Regions from separate parts of the Streptomyces sp. SudanB52_2052 genome, predicted to be linked through region 1. Evidence: riboswitches for the same ligand, from Rfam matches in the RefSeq annotation. Region 1 holds a riboswitch; each other region holds the start of a gene.
The links. Region 1 has a riboswitch for cobalamin ahead of ACSUPV_RS13440 (ribonucleoside-diphosphate reductase subunit alpha). Riboswitches for the same ligand answer to the same signal wherever they lie in the genome.
Positions count from the first base shown of each region.

Region 2: linked by a shared signal. The riboswitch ahead of ACSUPV_RS02630 (energy-coupling factor ABC transporter permease) and the one ahead of ACSUPV_RS13440 (ribonucleoside-diphosphate reductase subunit alpha) in region 1 are both predicted to bind cobalamin.
Region 3: linked by a shared signal. The riboswitch ahead of ACSUPV_RS31705 (cobalamin biosynthesis protein) and the one ahead of ACSUPV_RS13440 (ribonucleoside-diphosphate reductase subunit alpha) in region 1 are both predicted to bind cobalamin.

Region 1 covers NZ_OZ186796.1:3,084,833-3,094,292, reverse strand. The annotation lists gene ACSUPV_RS13460 (bifunctional albaflavenone monooxygenase/terpene synthase) at 1-235, shown strand, start outside; gene ACSUPV_RS13455 (GlxA family transcriptional regulator) at 250-1,212, opposite strand; gene ACSUPV_RS13450 (hypothetical protein) at 1,306-1,548, shown strand; gene ACSUPV_RS13445 (ribonucleotide-diphosphate reductase subunit beta) at 1,461-2,468, opposite strand; gene ACSUPV_RS13440 (ribonucleoside-diphosphate reductase subunit alpha) at 2,468-4,819, opposite strand; cobalamin riboswitch at 4,942-5,070, opposite strand; gene ACSUPV_RS13435 (GNAT family N-acetyltransferase) at 5,124-5,630, opposite strand; gene ACSUPV_RS13430 (hypothetical protein) at 5,783-6,487, shown strand; gene mctP (monocarboxylate uptake permease MctP) at 6,481-8,109, opposite strand; gene ACSUPV_RS13420 (DUF3311 domain-containing protein) at 8,106-8,360, opposite strand; gene ACSUPV_RS13415 (YbdD/YjiX family protein) at 8,488-8,688, opposite strand; gene ACSUPV_RS13410 (carbon starvation CstA family protein) at 8,660-9,460, opposite strand, start outside.
Region 2 covers NZ_OZ186796.1:551,256-560,715, forward strand. The annotation lists gene ACSUPV_RS02595 (class I SAM-dependent methyltransferase) at 1-651, opposite strand, end outside; gene ACSUPV_RS02600 (VOC family protein) at 832-1,629, shown strand; gene ACSUPV_RS02605 (carbonic anhydrase family protein) at 1,640-1,879, opposite strand; gene ACSUPV_RS02610 (GNAT family N-acetyltransferase) at 2,073-2,609, shown strand; gene ACSUPV_RS02615 (ABC transporter permease subunit) at 2,636-4,528, shown strand; gene ACSUPV_RS02620 (MDR family MFS transporter) at 4,525-5,835, shown strand; gene ACSUPV_RS02625 (serine/threonine-protein kinase) at 6,069-7,493, shown strand; cobalamin riboswitch at 7,682-7,867, shown strand; gene ACSUPV_RS02630 (energy-coupling factor ABC transporter permease) at 7,898-8,599, shown strand; gene ACSUPV_RS02635 (energy-coupling factor ABC transporter substrate-binding protein) at 8,596-8,970, shown strand; gene cbiQ (cobalt ECF transporter T component CbiQ) at 8,976-9,460, shown strand, end outside.
Region 3 covers NZ_OZ186796.1:7,074,325-7,083,784, reverse strand. The annotation lists gene ACSUPV_RS31715 (hypothetical protein) at 1-64, shown strand, start outside; gene ACSUPV_RS31710 (nSTAND1 domain-containing NTPase) at 126-4,352, opposite strand; cobalamin riboswitch at 4,630-4,750, shown strand; gene ACSUPV_RS31705 (cobalamin biosynthesis protein) at 4,849-5,784, shown strand; gene ACSUPV_RS31700 (cobyric acid synthase) at 5,787-7,295, shown strand; gene cobN (cobaltochelatase subunit CobN) at 7,292-9,460, shown strand, end outside.

The DNA of each region.
Region 1 (9,460 bases):
GGACCGCTGGCTTCCGGAGCGGGTCAAGGAGATCCCGAAACACGCCATGAGCCCGTTCAGCACCGGCAACCGCAAGTGCCCGAGCGACCACTTCTCGATGGCCCAGCTGACGCTGATCACGGCGGCCCTGGCCACGAAGTACCGCTTCGAGCAGGTGGCGGGTTCGAACGACGGCACGCGCGTCGGCATCACGCTCCGGCCGCACGAGCTGCTGCTGCGGCCGGTGCCGAGGTGACCGCCCGGTGATCGTCAGGCCGCTTCGGGGCCCCTGAACGTCCGCCGGTAGGCGTTCGGTGTCGTGCCCACGGCCCGCACGAAGTGGTGGCGCAGCGCGGCCGCGTTGCCGAACCCCGTTCGACCGGCGATCGCGTCCATTGTCTCGTCCGTCGCCTCCAGCAACCGCTGGGCCAGCAGCACGCGCTGCCGCAGGACCCAGCGGTACGGAGTCGTCCCGGTCTCCTGCTGGAAGCGGCGGGCGAAGGTGCGCGGCGACATGTGGGCCCGGGCGGCCAGCTGCTCGACCGTGACCTCCTCGTCGAGGTGCCGCTCCAGCCACGCGAGCAGCTCGCCGATGGTGTCCGCCTCGGGGTGCGGCAGTGGACGCTCGATGTACTGGGCCTGGCCGCCGTCGCGGTGCGGGGGCACCACCATCCGCCGGGCGATCTTGTTGGCGACCTCGGAGCCCTGCTCCTTGCGCACCAGGTGGAGACAGGCGTCGATGCCGGCGGCCGTGCCGGCGGAGGTGATCACCGGGTCCTCGTCGACGTAGAGCACGTCCGGCTCGACGACCACGCGTGGGTAGCGGCGGGCGAGGTCCTCCGCGTGCTTCCAGTGCACGGCGCAGCGCCGCCCGTCCAGCAGCCCGGCCGCGGCCAGCACGTAGGCGCCGGAGCAGACGCTGAGCACCCGGGCCCCGCGGTCGACGCCGCGCCGCAGGGCGTCCAGCAGGTCCGGCGGGAAGTCCCGGGTCGCGTAGCTGTGCCCGGCCGGCACGGCGATCAGATCGGCCGTCTCCAGCCGCTCCAGGCCGTGCTCGACCTGGAGCGAGACGCCCGAGTTCATGCGCAGGGACGTGCCTTCGGCCGAGGCGACGGCGAAGTCGTACACCGGCAGTCCGTCGTCGCTGCGGTCGGTGCCGAAGACCTCGCACACCACGCCGAGTTCGAAGGGGTTCACGCCGTCGAGGAGGGCGACGGCCACGTTCTGCAGCATGACCCCAGTGTGCCTCGCCGTTGGCAGTAATTCGAGGGTCTACGGCAGTGCTGCCACTGACGGTAAGGACCATTCGGCGCGACAGTGGTGTCCATGGACACGAACCAGGTACAGACACTCATCGCCATGATCTTCGTACTCGGGACGCTGGTCCTCCTGGTCCTCCCGTCCGTGCTCGGCATCGTGCGCGACCGGCGCATCGACCGTCGGATCCGGGAGGCCCAGGAGGCCCGGGAGAGCGAGTCGGCTCAGAAGTCCTCGTCCAGGTCGACGGTGCCCTCCACCGCCACCTGGTACGCGGAGGGCCGCCGCTCGAAGAAGTTGGTCAGCTCCTGAACCCCCTGGAGCTCCATGAAGGAGAAGGGGTTCTCGGAGCCGTACACCGGGGCGAAGCCCAGGCGGGTCAGCCGCTGGTCGGCGACGCACTCCAGGTACTGCCGCATCGACTCGGTGTTCATGCCCGGGAGGCCGTCACCGCACAGGTCGCGCGCGAACTGCAGCTCGGCCTCGACGGCCTCGCGGAGCATGTCCGTCACCTCCTGCTGGAGCCGGTCGTCGAAGAGCTCCGGCTCCTCCTTGCGGACGGTGTCGACGACGTCGAACGCGAACGACATGTGCATGGTCTCGTCGCGGAACACCCAGTTGGTGCCGGTGGCGAGGCCGTGCAGCAGGCCCCGGCTGCGGAACCAGTACACGTAGGCGAAGGCGCCGTAGAAGAACAGGCCCTCGATGCACGCGGCGAAGCAGATCAGGTTGAGCAGGAAGCGACGCCGGTCGGCCTGGGACTCCAGCCGGTCGAGCTGCTCCACCGAGTCCATCCACGTGAAGCAGAACTCGGCCTTCTCGCGGATGGACGGGATGTTCTCCACGGCGGCGAAGGCGGCCGCGCGGTCCTCCGGATCGGGGAGGTAGGTGTCGAGCAGCGTCAGATAGAACTGGACGTGCACGGCCTCCTCGAAGAGCTGGCGCGACAGGTACAGGCGCGCCTCCGGGGAGTTGATGTGCTTGTACAGCGTCAGCACCAGGTTGTTCGCGACGATCGAGTCGCCCGTCGCGAAGAACGCCACCAGCCGGCCGATGAGGTGCTGCTCCGCCGGTGACAGCTTGGCGAGGTCGGCGACGTCCGAGTGGAGGTCGACCTCCTCCACGGTCCAGGTGTTCTTGATGGCGTCCCGGTAGCGCTCGTAGAAGTCCGGGTAGCGCATGGGGCGCAGGGTGAGCTCGAAGCCGGGGTCGAGCAGGTTCTGGGTGGTCATCACTGGCAGGCCTCGCAGGACTCGGGGTTTTCCAGGGAGCAGGCGACCGCTTCGGGGTCCGGGGTGGCCTGCACGGGGACGGTGGCCTGGGCGGCGCGGGCGATGCGGGTCGCCGGGCGCGAGCGCAGGTAGTACGTGGTCTTCAGCCCGGACTTCCAGGCGTAGGCGTACATCGAGGAGAGCTTTCCGATGGTCGGCGTCTCCAGGAAGAGGTTCAGGGACTGGGACTGGTCCAGGAACGGGGTCCTGGCCGCCGCCATGTCGATCAGTCCGCGCTGCGGGATCTCCCACGCCGTGCGGTAGAGCGCGCGGACGTCCTCGGGGATCCAGGCGAAGCCCTGCACCGAGCCGTTGGCCTCGCGCAGCGCCTCACGGGTGCGGGCGTCCCACACGCCGAGCCGCTTGAGCTCGTCCACCAGGTACGAGTTGACCTGGAGGAACTCGCCGGACAGCGTCTCGCGCTTGAACAGGTTGGACACCTGCGGCTCGATGCACTCGTACACGCCCGCGATGGAGGCGATGGTGGCCGTCGGGGCGATGGCGAGGAGCAGGGAGTTGCGCATGCCGGTCGTGGCGATCCGCTCGCGCAGCGCCGCCCAGCGCTCCGGCCAGGCCGGCTCCACGTCGTAGTGGTCGGGGTGCAGCACGCCCCGGGCCGCACGGGTCTTCTCCCAGGCCGGCAGGGGGCCGTTGCGCTCGGCGAGGTCGGCGGAGGCCTCGTAGGCGGCGAGCATGATGCGCTCGGCGATCCGCGTGGACAGGTCCTTCGCCTCGGGCGAGTCGAAGGGCAGTCGCAGCTGGAAGAAGACGTCCTGGAGGCCCATCGCGCCGAGTCCGACCGGACGCCAGCGGGCGTTGGAGCGGCCCGCCTGCTCGGTGGGGTAGAAGTTGATGTCGACGACCCGGTCGAGGAACGTCACGGCCGTGCGGACGGTCTCGTCCAGCCGCTCCCAGTCGATGTCCCCGCCGGTCACGAACGCGCCGAGGTTGACCGACCCCAGGTTGCAGACCGCCGTCTCGCCGTCGCTGGTGACCTCCAGGATCTCCGTGCAGAGGTTGGAGGAGTGGACGACGTGGCCCGGCTCGGCCGTCTGGTTGGCGGTGCGGTTGGCGGCGTCCTTGAAGGTCATCCAGCCGTTGCCGGTCTGCGCGAGGGTGCGCATCATGCGGCCGTACAGCTCGCGCGCGGGCAGCGTCTTCTTCGCCAGGCCCTTGGCCTCGGCGGCCCGGTAGGCGGTGTCGAACTCCTCGCCCCACAGGTCGACCAGCTCGGGCACGTCCGCGGGGGAGAACAGCGACCACGGGGCGTCGGCGTTCACACGGCGCATGAACTCGTCCGGCACCCAGTGCGCGAGGTTCAGGTTGTGCGTGCGGCGGGCGTCCTCGCCGGTGTTGTCGCGCAGCTCCAGGAACTCCTCGATGTCGGAGTGCCAGGTCTCCAGGTAAACGGCGGCGGCGCCCTTGCGGCGGCCGCCCTGGTTCACGGCGGCGACCGAGGCGTCCAGGGTCTTCAGGAACGGGACGATGCCGTTGGAGTGGCCGTTCGTGCCGCGGATCAGCGAACCCCGGGCGCGGATGCGGGAGTAGGCGATGCCGATGCCCCCGGCGTGCTTCGACAGGCGGGCGACCTGGTGGTAGCGGTCGTAGATGGAGTCCAGCTCGTCCTTGGGGGAGTCGAGGAGGTAGCAGGACGACATCTGGGGGTGCCGGGTGCCGGAGTTGAAGAGGGTGGGGGAGGAGGGGAGGTAGTCGAGGCGGCTCATCAGCCGGTAGAGCGCCGCGACTTCGTCCACGGCCCGTGCGGTGTCGTCCTCGGCGAGGCCGCTCGCCACGCGCAGCATGAAGTGCTGGGGCGTCTCGATCACCTTGCGGGTGATCGGGTGCCGGAGCAGGTAGCGGCTGTGCAGCGTGCGCAGGCCGAAGTAGCCGAAGCGGTCGTCGGCGGCGGTGTCGATCAGGGCGTCGAGCCGGGCCGCGTGCAGCCGGACGAACTCGGCGGTGCGGTCGGCGATGAGGCCCTCGCGGTGGCCGACCGCGACGGACCCGGTGAAGGACGTGACGCCCTGGGAAGCGGCCTCCTCGCGGATGCCGATGGTCAGCAGCCGGGCGGCCAGCCGGGAGTAGGCGGGGTCCTCGGAGATGAGGCCGGCGGCCGCTTCCGTCGCCAGCTCGCGCAACTCCGCCGCGTCCGCCCGCGCGGACCGGCCGCGCAGCGCGGCGGCGGCGACCCGGCCGGGGTCGGCGTCGGGGAGGTCGGCGGTCAGCTCGGTCAGGGTCCGCAACAGCGCGGCACCGGGAGCGTCGTGCGCTTCTTCGGCGGCTGAGACCGGATCGGCTGGCGCGATGGTCACGTGGGGCTCTCCCTCGCTCGGCAGGGGGCCTCGCCGAGGGCAGGGGGCGGCACACGAGCGCACGCGGCGTCGCGTCCACCGGCCCATTCCACGAGGCCCGGACGTCAGGCACACCGGCCGGATGGCCGGGCGCGCTGTCGGCAGGTCCTCGGACTGACGCCCATACCCGTGGAAACAGGCATGGGTACACCGTTGCGGGACAGTTCCGGATTCGCACCGGATTCCCCTGCGGCGACAGCGAGCATGAGCATACATCTTGTGCCGGGTGAGGATCACGCCCCTATATGTTGTGTCGTGGATGACTTCAGAGCGTCAACTCGTAGGTGAGCAGCGTGATGTCGTCCAGGTGCGGGACCGGGTTCCAGTCCCGCTCCGGGGTGCGGACGAAGCCCAGACGTTCGTAGATGCGGTGGGCGGAGCGCATGGTGCGCTGGGTGGACAGCACGATCCGGACGCAGCCCTCCGTGGCCCGTGCCCGGTCGACGCACGAGCGGACCAGGGCCTCGCCGACGCCCCGGCCGCGGGCCGCGCGGGAGACGGCGAGCATCCGGATCTCGGCCTCGCCCGGGCGGGCTATGTCGGCCATGGGGCCGCCGGAGGGTACGAACGTGACGCCGCCGAGCAGTTCGTCGCCCCGGAGCGCGACCAGGACCTCGGCGGCGGCCGCGCGCTTGGCCACGTCCTTCAGCTCGCCGAGGTACTCGTCGTTCTCGCCGAAGTCGAGCAGGCCGTCCTGGAGGTAGGCGTGGGCCGTGATGTCGCCGAGGGGTCCGTACTCGCGGGGTTCCGCCGGCCGGATGACGATGTCCATGGGCCGAGTGTGCCGGAGCGGAGTGACCGCGGACCCCGGGTTTTCCGCGGCCGGCGGCCGGGTTGCGGGGGAGCCGGGAGTGATTCCATGGAAGTAGGCGTCGGCGCCCGTGGTCCTCCGTCCGAGAACGGCTCTCGGAAGGGGAGTTCACCATGACCAGGGTCGTCCGTCACACCCCGGGCAAGGAGCGGCCGCGGAACGCTCCGATGGCGACGCTGGAGCTGAGACGGGCCTGGAGCCGGGTCAGACACGTCCACATCGGCTACTGGCACAGCCTGACGATCCGTGTGAAGGCCCGCCGCGGCACCCCGCGCCCCAAGAAGTGGCGCCGATGGGTCTCGTACGCCAACGCGACCAGGATGGTGTGGGCGATCGCCGTGCTCGCGGTCCTCGCCTGGTGCGGGGAGGCCCTGTACTCCCTGATCGCGGACGAGCCGACGGGCTTCGCCGACCTGAACAAGACCACGGGATTGGAAACCGTCGTCCGCTTCGTCGGCCCGGTGCTCACCGCCTCGGTCGCCGCCGCCCTCTTCCTGTTCTGCTGGTACAGCTGGATGAAGCGCCGCTACCTCGCGAAGGCGCGCAGACACCCCCGGAGACTGGTGCTCACCGCCGGGTCGGAGATCGCCGAGATCATCGGCTGTGAGGAAGGTCGCCCAGCCGCGCGGCCCCAGGGTCCTGCGGAGGAAGACACCCCACTGGGTCGGCATGCGGGTGGGCGAACTGGACCGTTTCTGGGATGCGATGGCGAGACGTACCCGGGACTAGGGGGTGTCCGCACAGGGCAGCGGGCCGCCGTGAGTGGTGATCATGGCGGCCCGCTGTGGGGTGGCTGCGGTTGTTCCCGGAGTCAGTGAGCGGACCCGGCGGTCGCCGGCGGGAGTTCCACCTGCACCCCGGGGTCGCCCGCGTCCGCCGTGTAGTCCTCCGGCCTGGTCTCGTCGACGCCGTCGGGGGCCTTCACGGCCCTGAGGACGAAGGTCAGGACGACCGTCACCACCACGTTCAGGACGAACGCCGTGAGGCCGATGTAGCCGATCTCACCGATGCCGGGGATCTCCTTGGAGGAGCCACCGAAGTGCTTCTGGGTCGGCGAGGCGACGCCGTACGCGGCGACCGTGCCGTAGAGCATGCCGACCGCCCAGCCCGCGAGCAGTGCCCAGCGGTGGAACCAGCGGGTGAACAGGCCGCCGATCAGGGCCGGGAAGGTCTGCAGGATCCAGATGCCGCCCAGCAGCTGGAAGTTGATGGCGACCGTCTTGTCCATGGTGAGGACGAAGGCCAGCGCGCCCACCTTCACCAGCAGGGACACCAGCTTGGAGACCTTGGTCTCCTGCTCCGGCGTCGCGTCCGGCTTGATGAAGTCCTTGTAGATGTTGCGCGTGAAGAGGTTCGCGGCCGCGATGGACATGATGGCCGCAGGCACCAGCGCGCCGATGCCGATCGCCGCGAACGCCACGCCCGCGAACCAGTCCGGGAACATCGTCTCGAACAGCTGCGGGATCGCCAGCTGACCGTTCTGCACCTTGATCCCGGCCGCGATCGCCATGAAACCGAGCAGCGCGAGCAGGCCCAGCATCAGCGAGTACAGCGGCAGGATCGTGGTGTTGCGGCGGATCACCTCACGGCTCTTCGAGGACAGCGTCGCCGTGATGGAGTGCGGGTACATGAAGAGGGCCAGTGCGGAGCCCAACGCCAGGGTGGCGTAGGTCCACTGGCCCGCCTCCGGGGGCACCAGCGCACCGCGCGGCGCGCCCGTCGCCGGGTTGGTCTGGCCGTACGCCTCGCTCGCCTTGGCGAAGATGTCGTCGAAGCCGCCCAGCTTGATCGGGATGTAGATGATCGCCACCGCGATGACGATGTAGATCAGCGTGTCCTTCACGAACGCGATGAGCGCGGGCGCCCGCAGACCCGACGAGTACGTGTAGGCCGCCAGTACACCGAACGCGATCAGCAGCGGCAGGTCCTTGATGAACCAGTTGGTGTTCTCGCCGCCGCCGACGCCCATCACGTCCAGCACGGCCTGGATGCCGACCAGCTGGAGCGCGATGTACGGCATGGTCGCGAGGATGCCGGTCAGCGCCACCGCCAGGGACAGGCCCTTGGAGCCGAAGCGCCCGCGCACGAAGTCGGAGGTCGTCACGTAGCCGTGCTTGTGGGACACCGACCACAGGCGCGGGAGGAACGTGAAGATCAGCGGGTACACCAGGATCGTGTAGGGCACCGCGAAGAAGCCGGCCGCGCCCGCCGCGTAGATCGCCGCGGGGACGGCGACGAAGGTGTAGGCGGTGTACAGGTCGCCACCGAGCAGGAACCAGGTGATCCAGGTGCCGAACGAGCGGCCGCCGAGGCCCCACTCGTCGAGGCTGTGCTCGTTCTCGGCCTTGCGCCAGCGCGCGGCCAGGAAGCCCATGACCGTGACGAGCAGGAAGAAGAAGATGAAGACGGCGAGTGCGACGCCGTTCACGCCGTCCTTCACCGCGCACCTTCCTTACGGGCGCGCTGGTCACGCTGCCACAGCTTGTAGGCGATCATCGTCAGCACGGTGGAGATCAGCACCCACGCCATCTGGTACCAGTAGAAGAACGGGATGCCGATGAAGGCGGGGTCGGTCTTGGCGTACGAGCCGACCCACAGCATGGCCACGAAAGGCGCTATGAGGCAGAGGGCGATGACGACGCGCATCGGCGTCACCACCGGCTCTCTGCTGGCTTCTGGGGCTTGCGACATCAGGCGGCTCCGTCCCCTCAGTGATCACCTGTGCAATGCGCAGGCAATCTAGGTCAGGGTGTGGCGAGAACGGAACCCCTCGTCCGTAATGCGGTACTCAAAAGAAATCAGCTTCCGACAGGAGTCCTCAGCAGCAGCGGAACCCCTGCCGGGGATCCTTCTCCTGACGTTCCGTGCGCATCCGTTCGAAGGCACGGCGGGACGGCACCTCCGCGTCCGGATGCTGCCGCCGGACGTGCGCGACATAGCGGTCGTAGGCGGACTCGCCGGTCAACTCCCGCAGGTACCAGCGCACACCCCTATACGCGCGTCTCAGCGCCGACCGCATTCCGGGCCTCCTCCTTCTCCTGCTTCGTGGGGAACAACCCGGCCGGGGCGACGATCCCCGACTCGACGTAGGGCGCCTCCCTCAGCGAGGACAGGGCCGGGCGGCGGACGTGCCGGACGCACACCCGGGCCGCGTCCACGACGACGACCACGACCAGCAGGGCGAGGACAGCCGAGAGGACGCCGTCCACCGTGGAGTTGGTGACGACGGTGTGCATGTCGTCCATGGTCTTGGCGGGCGGCAGCACCTCGCCCCGGTCGATCGCGTCCCGGAACACCTGCCGCTGCTTGAAGAAGCCGACCTTGGGGTCGCTGGAGAACACCTTCTGCCAGCTCGCCGTCAGCGTCACCGCCGCGTCCCAGGCGAGCGGGATCCCGGTGATCCAGGCCCACTTCAGCCGGCCGCTCTTCACCAGCAGCGTGGTGCACACCGCCAGGGCGACCGCCGCCAGCAGCTGGTTGGAGATGCCGAAGATCGGGAAGAGCTGGTTGATGCCGCCGAGGGGCTCGTGGACGCCGACCCAGAGGAAGTAGCCCCACAGCCCGCACACCAGCGCGCTCGTGATCACCAGGCCCGGCTTCCAACTGACGTTCCGGAACGGCCGGTAGACGTTGCCCAGCATGTCCTGGAGCATGAACCGGCCCACGCGGGTGCCGGCGTCCAGCGCGGTCAGGATGAACAGCGCCTCGAACATGATGGCGAAGTGGTACCAGAACGCCTTCAGGCCACCGCCCGTGACCTGCGAGAAGATCTCCGAGACGCCGACGGCCAG
Region 2 (9,460 bases), 2.5 Mb from region 1:
CAGCGCCTGCCCGCCCGGCACGACGAGCCGCCGGGGGCCGGTGAAGCCCGCCCGGGCGAACACCTCGGCCTCTCCGCCCGGCGTCCCTCCCGGCAGCACCCCGCGGCCCGCTCGCCGCACCGGCCCCAGGTAGTGCCTGACCAGTTCGTCGACCGCCGTGTAGGGGACCGCCGGGTGCGGCAGGCCGTCGACGGTCCGGGCCTCCGTCTTCAGGTCGGAGATGTGCACGAGGGCACCGCCGGGCCGGAGCATGGCGCGGACGGTCGCCGCGACCAGGTCGCGGTCCATCCAGTGGAAGGACTGGCCGAAGACGGCGACGGAGAACGTGCCGAGCCCCGCCGGCAGGGCTTCCGCGCGGGCCCGCACCCACCGGGACTTGTCCGCGACGCCCCGGTCGGCGGCTCCGCGTGCGGCTTCGGCGATCATGCCCCCGTCCGGGTCCACGCCGACGACCTCGCCGAACAGATGCGCGAGGCGCAGCGCGATGATCCCCGGCCCGCAGCCCACGTCGAGGAGGCGCCCCCGCCCGTCGAGCCGCAGCGCCTCGGCGAGCGCGTCCGCCAGTCCGGGGGCGTACGGCAGCCGCCCCCGCTCGTAGTAGGCGGCGGTCCCCGAGAACAACGTCTCGTCCCATTCCCAGTCGGCGACCACGCCGCCCACCACCCTCACCGCAACAGATCCACCACCCGGCCGGGCGACGGGCCTGATTTTTCCACGGCCGTGGGGCGACCGGGCCGCACCGACCGGTCCACCGGGGACGCGGCCGACGGGCGAGTGTCAGTGCCCGGTGCCACGCTGGGCAGACAGGACCCGCGGAAGGGATGCATCACCATGATCACCACGGAGTACGCCCCCGGTTCCCCCTGCTGGCTCGACCTCGGCGCTCCGGACGTCCCGGCCGCCGCGGCCTTCTACGGCGCGGTGCTCGGCTGGGAGTACGAGTCCATGGGCGAGAGCGAGGACTTCGAAGGGGGGATGTTCAAGAAGGACGGCAAGATCGTCGCCGGACTCGGCAAGCTCACCGAGGAGGGCGCCCGCTCGGCCTGGATGCTCTACTACTGCGTCACGGACGCGGACGCCACGACCCAGGCCGTGCAACAGGCGGGCGGCACCGTGCGGGTGGCGCCGATGGACCTCGACGAGTGGGGCCGCATGGCGCAGTTCAGCGACCCCCTGGGCGGCCAGTTCGCCGTCTGGCAGCCGGGGACGAACCGGGGCATGGAACTGGTGGACCAGCCGGGCTCGCTGTCGTGGGTTGAGCTGTACACGAGCGACGCCGCGGCGGCGAAGGAGTTCTACGGCGGGCTCTTCGGCTGGCAGTTCAGCGACATGCCGCTGCCCGGCGGCGGGGGCACGTACACCCTCATCACCCCCGCGGGCCTGCCCGAGGAGCGGATGCACGGCGGTCTCATGGAGTTGGGCAAGGAGAACCTCTCGCTGGCGAACGGACACCCGTACTGGCACCCGGTCTTCGCGGTCGACGACTGCGACGCCGCGGTGGCCAGGGTCAGGGAGAACGGCGGCAGCGTGCAGATGGGCCCCGAGGACGCGGAGGGCGTCGGCCGGCTGGCCGTCTGTCTCGACCCGGCGAACGCGGACTTCGTGGTGCTCACCCCGGCGGAGGGCTGAGCCGGCCGCGTCACCACCAGCGGTGGCAATCCCCGGCGATGCACCGGTCCCCGAGCAGCTGCACGGCACGGGCGTTGCCCTGCCTGAAGAGGCTCCGGTAGTGCGCCGGCGCGGCGGCGGACGCCTGCACCGGGTGGGTGAGCACCGTCCAGCGCACGCCGGTGGCGTAGGGACAGGTGGTGGTGGAACCGAGGTAGCGGTACGACTCGGTGCAGGGCGGCAGCAGCGCGTCGAGCGCCCCGTCGGGCACGGGCCAGGGCTCCTCGCAACGGCGAGCCGTGCCGGATGCCGCAGGCACAGCGGCGGCGCGTCGACCGCGGGCTGCGTGGGGGCGGTGAGAGACACGGGCGGGCCCCTTCGGGCTGAGGGCGACGCGCTGATGGGCTGATGGGCGTCGGCGGCCCCCGGTCCGGGCCGAAAACCTTCTTGCATATGATGCGCAAATGCGTGACTACAGCATCAGGGAAGCCACGGCAGCCGACATCGACGGGGCCCGGGTGGTGATGCTCGACACCGTGTACCGGGACTTCGACACGGGGTACGTGCCGCGCTGGCACGCCGACATCATCGACCCGGTGTCGTTCTACGTCGCGCCACCGCGGCACACGCTCCTGGTGGCCGTGGACGAGCGCGACGGGACGGTGGCGGCCACGGCGGCGCTGGACGCGCGCGGGCCGGCGCATCCGCCCAACCCGCGCTGGCTGGCCGAGCGGTTCCCCTCGGGCGAGACCGCGCAACTGCGGCGGGTGTACGTGCGCCCCGAGCACCGGCGGCGGGGCCTGGCCCGGCAACTCGTGGAGGGGCTACTGGAGTTCGCGCGGGCCGACGGCGGTTACCGGTCCGTCTATCTGCACACGTATCCGCACTCACCCGGCGCCATGGGCCTGTGGCGGGCGCTGGGCAAGGTGCTGTGCGACGAGCGGGAGGAAGTCCCCGGCGGGGGCAGCGGGGTCGTGCACTTCGAGATCCCCTTCGCCTGAGCGCAGTGGTGTCGACGACCTCCTCCGTGACCAGGGGCCTCGCCGCCCTGCGCGTCCTCGCGCGGGGCGGGGGCCCGACGCTGCTGTGGCGGGCCGTGCTCACGGCCGCCCTGGTGGGCGCGATCGGGCTGCTGCCGTGGCTGTCGCGCACCGACCCGGCGCTGACCGTGCTCAAGGCCCGCTCGGCCGACCGCGACCCGACACCCGAGACGCTGCGGGCCGTCCGCGACCAACTCGGCCTCGACGACGGCCCACCGGCGCTGCTCGGCCGCTGGCTGGGCGGTCTGCTGCACGGGGACGCGGGCACCTCGTGGGTGTCCGGCGCCGAGGTGCTGCCCGGTGTGCTGCAGGCCCTCGGCGCGTCACTGCTGCTGATGGCAGGGGCCCTCGTGGTCGCGGGGGGCACGGCCGCGGCGGTGTGCGCCCGTACGCTCCGGCTCGGCTCGCGGGGCCGGCTCGGTACGCGCCGCCCCGGCGGCACGGCGTCCGCCGTGCTGGCGGCCCTGCCCGAGTTCCTCGTCGCCTCGGTGCTGGCCTCCGTGATCGGCGTACAGCTGGGCTGGCTGCCCGCCCTGGGCTGGTACGGGCCGCAGTGGATGGTGCTGCCCTCGCTGGCCCTCGGTCTGCCCGCCGGGGCGGTCCTCGGACGGATGCTGGACGACCTGCTGCCCGGCGCGTTCGCCGAGCCGTGGGCGCTGGCCGCGGCGGCGCGCGGGGTACCGCCGAAGTCCGTGGCGCGGCAGGCGGTGCGGCGCTGCGTGCCCGGGCTGCTGCCGAACCTGGGCCTGTTCGTGGTCGGTCTGACCGGCGGGTCGGTCGCCGTCGAGCAGATCTTCGACATCCCGGGCCTGGGCCGGCTCACCCTGCAGGCCGCCCTGGCCCAGGACCTGCCCGTCCTGCAGACCGGCACGCTCGCGCTGGTCCTGCTCGCGGCCGCCGCCGGGATCCTCGCCCGGCTCACGGCCCGGCTGCTGATCGGGCCCGCGCTGCGCGACGGCGCCCTGCGCTCCCCGCACCCGCCCGGCCGGCGAGTGTCGCGCGCATTGCCCCTGCTGTACGGGGCGCTGCTCGCCGCCGTCATCGGCCTCGGCCTGCCCCGTGACGCGGTCGCCCTGGACGCCCTGGGCCGGCTGCAAGCCCCTTCGGCGGCACACCCGTTCGGCACGGACGCGCTCGGCCGGGACGTCCTCGCCCGGGTCTCCCACGGCGCGCTGACCACCCTCGGCACCGCCCTCGCGGTGAGTGCCGCCGCGCTGTTCGCGGGCCTGCTGCTGGGGCTGCTGCCGAGGCTGTCCGGGCCGCTGGTGGACACGGTCAGCGCCGTACCGCCGGTCCTGGCCGGTCTGCTCGTCGCCGGCGTCGCGGGCAGCGGCTCCTGGACACCGGCGTTCGCCGTGGGCGTCGTGGCCTGGGCCCCGCTGGCCGCGCACACCTCCTCCCTGCTGCGCCAGGAGCGCGCGACCACACACCTGGCCGCCACCCGCGCGCTGGGCGCGGGGCGCCCGTACCTGCTGTGGCACGAGCTGCTGCCCGCCGTGCTGCCGCCGGTGACCCGGCACGCGCTGATCCGGCTGCCCGGCGTCGCACTGAGCCTCGCGGCGCTCGGCTTCCTCGGCCTGGGCGCCCAGCCGCCGTCGCCCGAGTGGGGCCTGCTGCTCGCCGAGAACCAGCCGTACGCCGAGCGCGCCCCCTGGGCCGTCCTCTTCCCCGCCGCCGTGCTCGCCCTGCTCGGGGCGCTCGCGGTGACGGCCGCGGGCGGCGTACGGCTGCCCCGGCGGCGCGCGTGGCCCGGCGGCCCGGCCGCACCGCCCGGGGAGCCGGTCGACCCCGCCCCGGGCCCTCGGCGGAACCACCCCGACGCCCTCCTCGTCCCCGTGTCCTCCTCACCGACGTCCCCCTCACCGACAGAAGAACGATGACCCACCGCATCTCCCGCGCCCCCCGCCGAACCGCCCGTCCGTCCAAGGCCCCGCGCAGTCCCCGCGCCCCGCGCGAGAGCACCTGGCGGCTCTGGAAGGACCTGTCCCCGCTGCTGCGGCTGCTGATCCTCACCCAGCTCGCCTTCAACATCGGCTTCTACGCCGTCCTGCCGTTCCTCGCCGAGCACCTGGGCACGGCGATCGGCATGGCGGGCTGGCTGGTCGGGTTCGTGCTCGGGCTGCGGACCTTCAGCCAGCAGGGGCTGTTCGTGGTCGGCGGCTGGCTCGTCGACCGGTGGGGCGTGCGGCCGGTCGTGCTGGCCGGCTGCGTGCTGCGCATCGCCGGGTTCGCGTGGCTCGGGTACGCGGAGGCGACCTGGGCCGTGATCGGGGCGGTGCTGGTGATCGGTTTCGCCGCCGCGCTGTTCTCCCCCGCCGTGGAGTCCGAGGTGGCCCGCCAGGCGGTGGTCTGGGAGGAGGAGGGGCACGGCTCGCGCACGCGGGTGCTGGCCCTGTTCAGCGTGGCGGGGCAGGCCGGGGCCTTCGTCGGACCGCTGCTCGGCGCGCTGCTGCTCGCCGTCGACTTCCGCACCGCGTGCCTGGCCGGCGCCGCGGTCTTCGTGCTCGTCCTCGCCGGGCACCTGTGGCTGATGCCGCAGCACATCCCGGGCCGGGTCCGCGTCCGGGAGCGGGGCGGGGTGCGCGCGCTGCTGCGCAACCGCCGCTTCCTGGCATTGTGCTGCGCGTACGGCACGTACCTGCTCGCCTACAACCAGCTGTACCTGGCCCTGCCGGACGAGGTGCAGCGCGCGGCGGGCTCCCAGGCGCCGCTGTCCTGGCTGTTCGCCCTGTCCTCGGTGCTCGTGGTGTTCGCCCAGCTCCCGGTGACCCGCTGGGCGGGCGACCGGCTCGACCTGCGCCGCTCCATGACCGCCGGGCTGCTGCTGATCGCGTCCGGCTTCGCGGTGGTGGCCGCCGCCCGCCCCGCCGGGTGGACGGGCACCGCCGGGCTGCTGCCGGCCGCCGGGTTCGTCGTGCTGCTCACCGTGGGGCAGATGCTGGTCGTGCCCGCCGCCCGCGCCTGGGTCCCCGACCTCGCCGAGGAGGGCCGGCTCGGCCTGTACATGGGTGCGCTGTCCTCCGTCTCCGGCCTGATCGTGCTCGTCGGCAGCGCCGCCACCGGCTCCCTGCTCGACCCGGACCTGCCCGCCGCGGTGCCCTGGCTGGTCCTCGCGGCCGTACCGGCCCTGGCGGTGGCGCTGCTGCCGCGCCGGGAGGAGCGGACGGGCCCCGCGGACACCCCCTAGGGCCGGTCGTTCGGATGACGCCGCAGACGCGGGCCCGGCAACCGCGCGGGCGGGAGCGTCACTCCCGGGAGCGACAACGCGCCCCCGGGCTTTCCGGGACGTACCGTGCGGGGTCACCGCCGGGGAGCACACTGATCATCCGGCGCCAGTATCCTGGGTCGGCTGCGGCACCCCCCACCAATCCCCGCGCGAACGCGGGGAGTTCGGCCTGCGGCGACGACCTTCCCACACGCATGAGACGAGGACGAGTGCTGCTAGCGGGCCGCTACCGGCTGGAAGTTGAGATCGGGCGCGGTGGAATGGGAGAGGTCTGGCGTGCGTACGACGAGACGCTCGCCAGAGCGGTGGCCGTCAAGCTGCTGCTGCCCCAGGACACCGACGCCACGGCGGCCTCCCGGTTCCGCCTGGAGGCCCAGACCGCCGGGCGTCTCAACCACCCGAACCTGGTCGGTGTGCTGGACTTCGGCGAGTACGACAACCGGCTGTACCTGGTGATGGAGCTGGTCGAGGGCGACAGCCTCGCCGGGGTGCTGGCCGCGTCGGGAGCGCTCCCCGCAGGCCGGGTGGCCGATCTTGCCGCCCAGGCCGCCGCCGGGCTCGCCGCCGCGCACGCGCAGGGCATCGTCCACCGCGACATCAAGCCCGCCAACCTGCTGCTGGACGCGGGCGGCACCCTGAAGATCGGCGACTTCGGCATCGCGCGCTTCCTCGACGATCCCGGCGCCGCGCTCACCGCCACCGGACAGATCGTGGGCACCGGCCTCTACCTCGCGCCCGAACGCGCCCTGGGGCAGCCCGCGGGGCCCGCCTCCGACATGTACTCCCTGGGGTGCGTGCTCTACCAGCTTCTCAGCGGCCGCCCGCCGTTCCAGGCGGACACCGCCGTCGCGCTCCTCCACCAGCACCTCGACAGCGCCCCGGTGCCGCCCCGCGAGCTCGGTGTCGCGGATCTGCCGCCGGCGTTCGAGAGCTACCTCCTCGGACTCCTCGCCAAGCAGCCCGAGGACCGGCCCTCGGCCCAGCAGGCCGCCGAGTGGTTCGCCGGCGGCGCCTGGCGGGGGCTGCCCGAGCCACTGCCGGAGGCCGCGTCGCCGGTGCCGTCCTCCGCGCCGGCGCCGTACGCGCCGGCCGAGCCCCGCAGCGTCACCACCTACGCACTGCCGGGCGCCCCCGCCCTGCACACCACCCGCACGCCCCACGCCGGGCGCGCGCGCCGCTCCGCGCCCCGCGACGGCCTCGGCAACCGGCGGCGGGCGGCCGCGACGATCGCCGGGGCGGCCCTCTTCCTCGCCGCGATGCTCGCCGGCATGCTCTGGTTCTCCCCCGACAACACGGCCACGGAGGGCACGGAACCCGACGCGTCACCGACCGCGAGCAGCCCGGCCGCCACCCCCTCCGGCGGTTCCGCCTCGCCCCTCTCCTCCGCCCCGGGCACGGACACGGCTCCGGCCGCCGGCACCGTGGCCGATGTCACTCCGCCCACGACTCCGTCCCCGTCCACCGCTCCCCCCTCTCCCACTCCGAGCCCCGCGGCCCCCACGCAGGAGGCGACCGCCGACGCACCGCAACAGGCGGAGCAGCCGCGGCAGGAGAAGCCCCGCCAGGTCCGGCCGGTCGGGGACGGCGACGACGACGGGGACGACGGGGGCAACGACTGACACGGCCCGCCGGCGAGCCGGGCGGAGGAGGTGGCGTTGCCGTACGCGACCACCGCCGCCGGCGCGGGACCATCCGGCGCCCGGGGCGCCGCCCGTCTCGCGCGGATCCACGGCGGCATGCGCCGGTGTGCGAGCGGGCGCCCCCACACGCGCCCCCTGCGTGGCTTGTCATCGCCCTTATCCCGGCCTTATTGTCACCACGCCTTGGTGAACGGGAAATCCGGTGTGATGCCGGTGCGGCCCTCGCCACTGTGAATCGGGAAGTCCGGCTCCGGCCCTCACGGGCAGCCACTGGGTCCTGAAGGACCCGGGAAGGCGGAGCACGGGCGGTGGTACCCGTCAGCCAGGAGACCGGCCAAGGCGCGTCAACCATCCACGAGGTGCTGGAGAGGGTCTGCTGAGCCATGCACATAGCCGAGGGTTTCCTGCCTCCGGCGCACGCGGTCGCCTGGGGCGTCGCGTCGGCGCCGTTCGTCGTCCACGGAGTCCGGTCGCTCACCCGTGAAGTGCGCGAGCACCCCGAGAGCACACTGCTCCTCGGTGCCTCCGGCGCCTTCACGTTCGTCCTGTCCGCCCTGAAACTGCCGTCGGTCACCGGCAGTTGCTCCCACCCCACCGGCACCGGGCTGGGGGCCATCCTGTTCCGCCCGCCGATCATGGCGGTCCTGGGCACCATCACCCTGCTCTTCCAGGCGCTGCTGCTGGCGCACGGCGGCCTCACCACGCTCGGCGCCAACGTCTTCTCCATGGCGATCGTCGGGCCCTGGGCCGGATACGCCGTCTACAAGGTGCTGCGGCGGTACGACGTGCCGCTGATGGCGGCCGTGTTCTGCGGGGCGTTCGTGGCCGACCTGTCCACCTACTGCGTCACCAGCGTGCAGCTGGCGCTCGCCTTCCCGGACCCGGGCAGCGGATTCCTCGGCGCGCTCGGCAAGTTCGCCTCCATCTTCGCCGTCACGCAGATCCCGCTCGCGGTGAGCGAGGGCCTGCTGACCGTCCTCGTGATGCGGCTGCTGGTGCAGTCCAGCAAGGGCGAGCTGACCCGGCTGGGCGTGCTCCTCGCCGGGAAGCGGTCGCGGACCGAGACGGAGGCGGTGGCCCGATGAACCGGAACACGAAGATCAACCTGGTGCTGCTGCTCGTCGTGGCCGCGCTCGCCGTGCTGCCGCTCGCGCTCGGCCTCGGCGACCACAAGGAAGAGCCGTTCACCGGCGCCGACGCCCAGGCGGAGACGGCGATCACGGAGCTGGACCCGGACTACGAGCCCTGGTTCACGCCGCTGTACGAGCCGCCGTCCGCGGAGATCGAGTCGGCGCTGTTCGCCCTCCAGGCGGCGATCGGCGCGGGCGTCCTCGCCTACTACTTCGGCCTGCGGCGCGGCCGGCGCCAGGGCGAGGAACGGGCCACGGCCCGTCAGCAGGCCGCCGACGCGGACGCCGTGGGCGTCCCCGGAAAGTCCCCGGCCGACGGGGCCTGAGCCGCGTGCTGCCGATCGACGCGGCGGCGCACAGCAGCCGCTGGCGCCGCCGCCACCCCGTGGACAAGGCCGTGCTCGGACTCGGCCTCACCGTGTTGGCGATCTCGCTGCCGCCCTGGCCGGGCGCGGCCCTGGTGCTCGTGGCGGCACTGTCCCTGCTGCTGGGGCCGGCCGGTGTGCCCGGCCGACGGCTGTGGCGGGCCTACCGGGTGCCGCTCGGCTTCTGCGTGACCGGCGCGCTCCCCCTGCTCGTCCAGGTCGGTGGGCCGGAGGGCTTCGTCTCCCTCGCCGGTGACGGGCCGGTGCGGGCCGGGGAGTTGCTGCTGCGCACCTCGGCGGCCTCCCTGGGCGTGCTGCTGTTCGCCTTCACCACGCCGATGTCCGACCTGCTGCCCCGCCTGGTGCAGGCGGGCGTGCCCGCGCCCGTCGTCGACGTCGCCCTGGTGACGTACCGGATGAGCTTCCTGCTCCTGGACTCCGTGCGCCGCGT
Region 3 (9,460 bases), 4.0 Mb from region 1:
GTACGCGTGCTTCGCGGCGTGCGCGGCGGCCGTGGGGTACGGGATCTATCTGATCGTGGCCTGAGTTCCGAGCAAGCGGTGCCGGGTGGGTGCGGGACGCGGTCCCGTACCCACCCGAACGCATGTCAGGGGCACGGGGGCTCCGAGGTCCCCCCGGCCCGTTCCAGGAGGCGCTTCTCGGCCCGCGTGTAGGCACCGTCCCAGCGCCGGCACAGGGTCTGGTGCCAGCTGTCGGGATCAAGCGGGACACGCATCCGGGTGTCGGCCTGTTCGACGATGAGGTGGCGTGGCCCGAGGCGCTGCGGGGTCAGCCGGAGATCGTCGGACGTCGTGTCGAAAGGGAACCTCAGGAACGGCTCCCGGGTGTCCTCGGGGCGCCACAGGGCGAGCTGCTCCTCGTCCTCGGTCACCAGCGTTCCGTCGGCCGCCAGGAGCAGTGCCGAGAGGGTGGCGCCCCCTCGGACGGTGCGCCCGACGCGACGGCCGCTCTCCACCTCCCAGCGGACGATGGTGGTCTTGTCGATCGATGTGGCGACGGTCTTGCCGTGTGGATCGAACGCCATGGACTTGGAGCGGAACTCGCCTCCGTCGGCCAGCAGGATGCCGGTGTCCTCGCGCTTGTCACCGGTCTCGGCGTTCCAGAGACGAACCCGGCCCCGAGCGTCGGCGACGGCGACCTCTCTGTGGCCGGGGCGGACGGCGATGTCGCGGCAGGCGATGCCGTCCCCGCTGCACGGGTTGTCCGCCAGCACCCGACGCCGCTTCGAGGCGACGTCGTAGCGGACCAACTGGTTGTCCGTCAGCACGACGACGGAACTGCCGTACACGGGCACCACTTTGCTGATGCTCTCCGAGAACTTCGCCGTGTCCGCTGCGCCCGGCCGGTCCGCACTCCTGGCCGACAGCAGGTTGCCGTTCCAGAGGACCAGGTGGCGGTTGTCGCGTGTGAACCCGGCCCCGGCGGGCGGTCCGTCGAACTCGGAGAGCAGCACAGGGTCGGCAGCGTGCTCGCGGCCGCGACGGGCGACAACGAGTCTTTGCCCGACGTCCGTTTCACCGAAGTGTGCGCGGTACGTGCCGTCGGCGGAGCGGACATAGGTGTCGTCGCTCGACCAGTTGTACGGCGAGACGTCGGGCAAGGGGGACTCCCGGTCGGCCGTCGTCTCCAGGACCAACAGGTCGGAGCCCAGGGCCAAGAGCACGAGCGGAGTGCCGTTCCCTCCCGGCAGGACGGCCACCGCACTCTTGGCCCGCGTGAAGACGAGCTCGCCCAGACGCGGGCTGCAGGGGACGCTGTACCGCAGCCCCGTGTCGAGGTCCGTCACGGACAGCGACCCGATGAGCTCCACCAGGTAGCGTCCGGTGACATCCGGACCGGCCGACTCGACCGCCAGCAGGCGCCGCTTCGAGGAGTCGGCCGGTTCTTTCACCGCCTGCACCACGTGCCGACCGTAGCCACCGTCCGCGATGACATCCGTGCCTCTCCCGGCGATCCACTCGGCCTCCGGGAACCTCTCGCGGACGGCGCCGTCCGCCACCCGCCGCAGTTCCGCGACGGGTTCCTGCACAGCACTCGGGTCGTCGAAGTCACGTCTCAGGTAGACGACCTCGCGGCCATCGCGCACCAGCGCCGCGCCGGCCGCCTCGGGGCCGGGCGGAACGCCCTTCTGGGACGCCGGCACCGTCCGGCCGCTGCGGGCGTCCCAGATCTGGACCAGGGCAGTGGGCTGCCTGCCCTGTCCCGTGCCGCGCGTGCGGTTGACGGCGAGACGCAGCAGCCGACGGCCGTCCGCGGAGAAGTCCAAGGCGGAGGTCTCGACCCGCCCGAGTGCGCCGAGCGCCGGGCTGGAGCGCAGCCACAGCCGCGTCCGCCGCCGTACGTCCCACACCCCCATCGAGCCGTCTTCGGAGGCGATCGCCAGCAGTCGCCCGTCGTCACTGAGTTCCGCCCCTCGGGGGATGCCCGGGGGGATACCCCGGACCGGCCACGGTCGCGCACGCCCCTCGAAGACGCCGCTCCAGACCTGCGCGTGTCCGGCGCCGTCCGGTCCCTGCGATGTCGTCACCACGACGGAGCCGTCCGGTGTCATGTCGAACCCGTGGATCTGTTCCGCCCCTTGCCCCCGGTACCCGTGCACCACGGAGGCACCCATCAGGTAGGCGTCCAGCAGCGCCTGCCTCGCCTCCTTGCCCCGCGCGTTGCGCCAGGCCGCCAGGGCCAGTCGCACGGACGACACCGGGGACACCTCGGCGACAAGGGACGCCTCCTCCGCCAGAGCGCGGGAGGCGATGGCCTGTCCTCGTGCCTCCAGCACCGAACCCCTGCGCCACGCCTCCCCCGCCAGACCACCGGCGAGCAGCGCGAGGATGACCAGCATCGCCGCGGCGAACCGCCAGCGTCGCAGGCCGCGCTGCTCGTGGCGATGGCTGGTCCGGATGTAGTCGTGCTCGGTCCGGGTGATGCCATCGCGGTGGGCCGGGTCCGCCGCCCTTTCCAGCGATGTGGCCAGCATCGTCCCCCGCAGCAGCGCACCTGTCTCCTCACCGGTGTCCTGCCAGTGCGTCAGGGACTGCAGGAGCCGCTCCTGCCACATGCGGAAGTCCCGGGAGTCCTCCAGCCACCGCCGCAGCCGCGGCCAGGACCGGACCAGTTCCTCGTGCGCCAGGTCCACGATCGGTTCGCCGTCGGGACCGTGCGTGATCCTCACGAATCGGGTGCGCGTGGCCAGTGCTTCGGCGGCGGACCGAACCTCGGGAGGCAACGGGGACAGCCGTACCGGCTTCCGGGTGAACCCGTCCGTTTCGTGAGGGCGAGCCAGCTGCGTGAACAGGCTGCGGACCGGCTTCTCGCCGTACTCCGCGATGATCTCGCCGACCCGCTTCTCGGCATGGGCGGACAGCGCGCCGGCGACCCCGCCCAGGGCCTCGTAGCCCGCGTGGGTGAGTCGGATGCCCTGCTCGTGGGACCAGAGTTCGGTGAGGGCGAACTCCACCATGGGCAGGTGGCCGGGCTCGTCCTCCGCGTCGTCGACGATGCGCTCCGCGAGGCCGGGGTCGAGGGTGAGGCCGGGTACGCGGGACGCGGGGCCTTCGACGGCGCGGAGCAGACCGGTGCGCCCCAGTGGCGCGACGACCTGGGCGCAGTCGCTGAGGACGGCGGCGGTGGCGGGCTCCACGAGGTCGTCGAGGCAGGCGGAGCGGAGGGTGGCGAGGACGCGCAGGCGTTTGTCCTCGGCCGGGACCGAGGCGAGGGCGACGACCAAGGCCAGCAAGGCGCGTGCGGTGGCGGGTTCGGCCACCACGATCTCTTCGAGCTGGTTGAGGAAGAAGACGTGGCCGCGCGGGCCGCAGTGGTTCAGCAGGCGCTGGCCGAGACCGGCCGCCGCCCGGCCTCCCCCGGCGTCCAGGAGGGCCGCGAGCTTCAGGGCGCCGCGTTCCTGGTCGGCCACGCCCTGGTCCGGTTCCAGCAGTGGCGCCAGCGCCCGTGCCAGGGTGAGCGCGGCAGGGGTGCCTGGCAGCGGGCGGATCTCGGAGACGGTGTGGCCCTGGGCGCGCAGGTGCGGCAGCACTCCGGCGCGCACCAGTGAGGTCTTGCCGCTGCCGGAGGGGCCGGCCACCGGTACGACGAGGTGCCGGTCCACCGCGTCGAGCAGCCGTGCCGTCTCCTTCTCCCGGCCGAAGAAGAGCGCGGCGTCCTCCTCCCGGAAGGCGTCGAGCCCTCGGTACGGACAGCGGCGCAGGCCCGGTTGCAGGTCCAAGAGGGCGGCTGCGGGAATGAGGTAGGAGGTGGCGGCCGTACGGCCTCGGTCGGTCGCGACCGTCATGCCGACCACGGCGCCGAGTTCCTCGTCCCAGACGGGTGCCCCGCTGCACCCCGGGGAGATGTGGTGTGCGGTGCCGTCCGCCTCCATGGAGATCCAGCCCTGTCCGACGGCGCCGAGCAGCCGCCCGCCGATCCAGGCACCGTGCTCGGCCGTGGCGGGGAACGCCAGGATGCGGAAGCGGTGGTCCCAGACGTCGCACGCGCCTGCCAGCGGGACCGGCGTGGTGGCGCTTTCGGGCAGGCGCAGCAGTGCGATGTCGCCCGTGCCGTCCGGGGCCACCGGCCGCCAGGCCGATACCGAGGCCTCGTAGGCGACGCCGCCCCGTTGGAGTGGGAACTCGACGGTCACGGGGCGGGTCGGCGCGGAGGTGTCCCGTTCGTCGCTGCACAGGGCCTGCGCCACCACGTGGGCACAGGTGGCCACCGTGCCGGGTGCGACGAGGAATCCCGAGCCGACAGGAGTGCCGTCGGCCGACCGCACGCGGGCCACCGCGGGGCCGAGCCCCTCCGGGAAACGTCCGCGGGTCACCTGGCCGGCTCCGGACGGCGGTCGGTGATGTCCACGAAGACCGGCTCGGCCGCGTCATGCACTGCTCTGCCCTTTCCGTACGCGTATCCCCCTGTGCGAGGTATTGGAGGGTTCGGGTCGGGCGGGTGCAAGCCGGTCGCCGGAACACGACCCGCACAGGGGAATTCGCCCCGACTCGGTCCCGGGAGCGAGGCGGGGTGCTAGTGGTGTGGGGTTCTCCACACTCTCCCCGCGCAGGTCAAGGGCAAGTTGACGGCGGTTCGCGGCCGTGGTGGACTTCCGGAGCCAGTACGGCGGCAGGAGAGGAAGCCGGTGTGAGTCCGGCGCGGTCCCGCCACTGTCACCGGGGTAGCCATCCCCCGGGAGCCAGGAACTCTCACCGCCGGTCTCGTCGAACCAGGGCGTGGACACCCTGAGTGAGGACATATCGCCATGCGCGGCTGCCGATCGAGGTTCAGTACCCCACCCCTGCCTGCCCTGTTGGCCGGCTGAGCCCATGGGTGCCGGTCGCGTCTTCGCGTACGGCGCCGCCGCCGGCCTGATCGGTGACCTGCTGCTCGGCGACCCCCGCCGGGGGCATCCGGTCGCCGTGTTCGGGCGGGCCGCGGGTGCCGTGGAGCGGGTGTTGTGGCGGGACCACCGCGGGTGGGGCGCGCTGCACGCCGGGGTGTGCGCGGGAGGCGCCGTCGCGCTGGGGGCCGTCGCCGAGCGTGCGGTGCGGTCCTCCGCCGTCGCCTCCGTCGCGCTCACCGGTGCGGCCACCTGGGCCGTCGTCGGGGGGACTTCACTCGCCCGTGAGGCGCGGGCCGTCGGGCGTGCCCTGGAGGCGGGGGACGTGGAGGCGGCCCGAGCGCGGCTGCCGCATCTGTGCGGGAGGGACCCGCAGGCCCTCGACGCCGACGGGATAGCCCGGGCCGTGGTCGAGTCCGTCGCCGAGAACACCTCCGACGCGGTCGTGGGAGCGCTGGTGTGGGGGGCCGTGGGCGGGGTGCCGGGGCTGCTCGGGTTCCGGGCCGTCAACACCCTGGACGCCATGGTCGGGCACAAGTCGGCCCGTTACCGGCGCTACGGGTGGGCCTCCGCGCGTCTCGACGACCTCGCGGGCTGGCCGGGGGCGCGGCTGACCGCCGTGCTCGCGGTGCTGGCCGGGCCGGATCCGCGCGGGGCCGTGCGCGCCTGGCGGGCCGACGCGGCGAAGCACCCCAGTCCCAACGCCGGGCCCGTGGAGGCCTCGTTCGCGGGGGCGCTCGGGGTGCGGCTGGGCGGGACCCTGTCGTACGGCGGGCGGGTGGAGCACCGGCCCGTGCTGAACACCGGCGGGCGGGCCGTCGTCCGGCGCGATGTCGAACGGGCCGTGCGGCTCTCGCGGCGCGTCACCTGGCTGGCGCTCGGGGTGTGCGCCGGCGTGCGGTTGCTGAAGAGGGGGAAGTGAGCATGAGCGGTGGGCTTCTCGTCGCCGGGACCACCTCCGACGCGGGCAAGAGCGTCGTGACGGCCGGGATCTGCCGGTGGCTGGTGCGGCAGGACGTCAAGGTCGCGCCCTTCAAGGCGCAGAACATGTCCCTGAACTCGTTCGTGACGCGGGAGGGCGCCGAGATCGGGCGGGCGCAGGCCATGCAGGCCCAGGCCTGCCGCGTCGAGCCGACCGCGCTGATGAATCCCGTGCTGCTCAAGCCCGGGGGCGAGCAGAGCAGTCAGGTCGTGCTGCTGGGCAGGCCGGTGGGTGAGCTGAGCGCGCGCGGCTACCACGGCGGGCGGCAGCAGAAGCTGCTCGGGACGGTGCTGGACTGCCTGGAGCAGTTGCGGGGCACGTATGACGCGGTGATCTGTGAGGGGGCCGGTTCTCCCGCCGAGATCAACCTGCGGCGGACCGACATCGTCAACATGGGCATCGCCCGCAACGCCGGGCTTCCGGTGCTCGTCGTCGGCGACATCGACCGGGGCGGTGTCTTCGCCTCGTTCTTCGGGACGGTGGCGCTGCTGTCCCGCGAGGACCAGGAGTGCGTCGCCGGGTTCCTGGTCAACAAGTTCCGCGGGGACGTCTCCCTGCTGGAGCCGGGCCTGGACATGCTGCACGGGTTGACGGGGAGGAAGACGTACGGCGTGCTGCCGTTTCGGCACGGACTCGGGATCGACGAGGAGGACGGGCTGCGCGTCTCCCTGCGGGGAGCCGTGCGGGAGTCCGTCGTCGCGCCGCCGCTCGGCGAGGACGTGCTGCGCGTCGCCGTGTGCGCCGTGCCGCTGATGTCCAACTTCACCGACGTGGACGCCCTGGCCGCCGAACCGGGCGTCGTGGTGCGGTTCGTGGACCGGCCCGAGGAGCTGGCCGACGCCGACCTCGTCGTCGTGCCCGGCACCCGTGGCACGGTCCGCGCGCTGGACTGGCTGCGCGAGCGGGGGCTCGCCGACGCCCTGGTGCGCAGGGCCGCCGAGCAGCGGCCGGTGCTCGGCGTCTGCGGCGGCTTCCAACTCCTCGGCGAGCACATCGAGGACGACGTCGAGAGCCGCCGCGGCCATGTCGACGGGCTCGGGATCCTGCCCGTGCGGGTGCGGTTCGCCCGCGAGAAGACCCTCACCCGGCCGGAGGGCGAGGCCCTCGGCGAGCGGGTCGAGGGTTACGAGATCCACCACGGGGTCGCCGACGTCACGGGCGGTGAAGCCTTCCTGGACGGCTGCCGGGTCGGCCAGACCTGGGGCACGCACTGGCACGGCTCGCTGGAGTCCGACGGGTTCCGGCGGGCGTTCCTGCGCGAGGTGGCGGCCGCCGCGGGCCGCCGTTTCGTGCCGGCGCCGGACACCTCGTTCGCCGCGCTGCGCGAGGAGCAGCTCGACCGGCTCGGCGACCTGATCGAACAGCACGCGGACACCGACGCGCTGTGGCGACTCATCGAGTCCGGCGCGCCGCAAGGACTGCCCTTCATTCCACCGGGAGCACCCGCATGAGCACTGTGTTGTTGTTGTCGACCGCCGACACGGACCTGCTGGCGGCCCGGGCCGCCACCGGTGCCTCGTACCGGATCGGCAATCCGACCCGCGTGGACGTGCGCGAGGAGCTGCCGGCGCTGCTCGACGGCGCCGACCTCGCCGTGGTGCGGCTGCTCGGCGGCAAGCGGGCCTGGGAGGACGGGCTCGCGGCGCTGAAGGCCTCCGGGATCCCGACCGTGCTGCTGGGCGGCGAGGCCGTGCCGGACGCGGAGCTGATGGCCGAGTCGTCGGTGCCGGCCGGTGTCGTCGCGGAGGCGCTGAAGTACCTCGTGGAGGGCGGGCCGGAGAACCTCACCGAGCTGGCCCGGTTCCTGTCCGACACGGTGCTGCTCACCGGCGAGGGCTTCGCCGCGCCGCGCAAGATGCCCGAGTACGGCGTCCACGGCGAGCGGCCGCACCACGCGGGCCGCCCGACCGTCGGCGTGCTCTTCTACCGGGCCCACGAGCTGAGCGGCAACACCGCCTTCGTGGACACCCTGTGCGACGCGATCGAGGCTCACGGCGCCAACGCCCTGCCCGTCTACTGCGGTTCGCTGCGCGGCGCGGACGAGGGGCTGTACGAGATCCTGGGCCGCGCGGACGCCCTGGTCGCCACCGTCCTGGCCGCCGGCGGCACACACGCCTCGCAGGCCTCGGCGGGCGGCGACGAGGAGGCCTGGGACATCGGCGCCCTCGCCGAGATGAACGTCCCGGTCCTGCAGGGGCTGTGCCTGACGTCCTCGCGGCAGGCGTGGGAGGAGTCGGACGCCGCCCTCTCCCCCATGGACGCCGCGATGCAGGTGGCGATCCCGGAGTTCGACGGGCGGCTGATCACCGTGCCGTTCTCCTTCAAGGAGCAAGGCCCGGACGACGTGCCCGTGTACGTGGCCGACCCGGAGCGGGCGGCGCGGGTCGCCGGCATCGCCGCACGGCACGCCCGGCTGAAGCACAAGGAGAACGGCGAGAAGAAGCTCGCGCTGGTCTTCACCGCGTACCCGACCAAGCACTCGCGCGTCGGCAACGCGGTCGGACTGGATACGCCCGCCTCGGCGGTGCGGGTGCTGGACGCCCTGCGGGACGCCGGGTACGCCGTCGAGGGGTACCCCGACAACGGCGACGAGCTGATCCACCGGCTGATCGAGGCCGGTGGGCACGACGTGGAGTGGCTGACGGAGGAGCAGCTCGCTTCGGCGCCCGCGCGGGTGCCACTGGCCGACTACCGGGCCTGGTTCGACAAGCTCGACCCGGAGCTCAAGGACGCCATGACCGAGGCGTGGGGCGAGCCGCCGGGGAGCCTCTACGTCGACGGGGACGACATCGTGCTGGCGTCCCTGCAGTTCGGGAACGTCGTGGTGATGATCCAGCCGCCGCGCGGCTTCGGCGAGAACCCGATCGCGATCTACCACGACCCGGACATGCCGCCCTCGCACCACTACATGGCGGCCTACCGGTGGCTGGAGAACAGTTTCGGCGCCGACGCCGTCGTCCACATGGGCAAGCACGGCACCATGGAGTGGCTGCCCGGCAAGGGCCTCGGGCTCAGCGGCGGCTGCGCCCCGGACGCCGTGCTCGGTGACCTGCCGCTGGTCTACCCGTTCATCGTCAACGACCCGGGCGAGGGCACCCAGGCCAAGCGCCGCGGGCACGCCACGGTCGTCGACCACCTCGTGCCGCCGATGGCCCGCGCCGACACCTACGGCGATCTGGCCAAGCTGGAGCAGCTCCTCGACGAGTACGCGCTCGTCTCCGACCTGGACCCGGCCAAGGCCCCGGCCGTGCGGGCGCAGATCTGGACGCTGGTGAAGGCCGCCGAGCTCCACCACGACCTGCACGTCGACGAACAGCCGGACGACGAGGAGTTCGACGAGTTCGTCATGCACATCGACGGCTACCTGTGCGAGATCAAGGACGTGCAGATCCGCGACGGCCTGCACATCCTGGGCGGTGGCCCGGTCGGTGAGCCGCGCGTCAACCTGGTGCTGGCCGTGCTGCGCGCCTCGCAGGTGTGGGGCGGGCAGGCCAACGCGCTGCCGGGTCTGCGGGCCGCGCTGGCGGAGCACTTCGGGCTCGTGGAGAAGGAGCTGCTGGCCGAGCCGGGCGCCCCGGTGAAGGTGCCCGTCGAGCTGACGGACCTGGTCGACGGC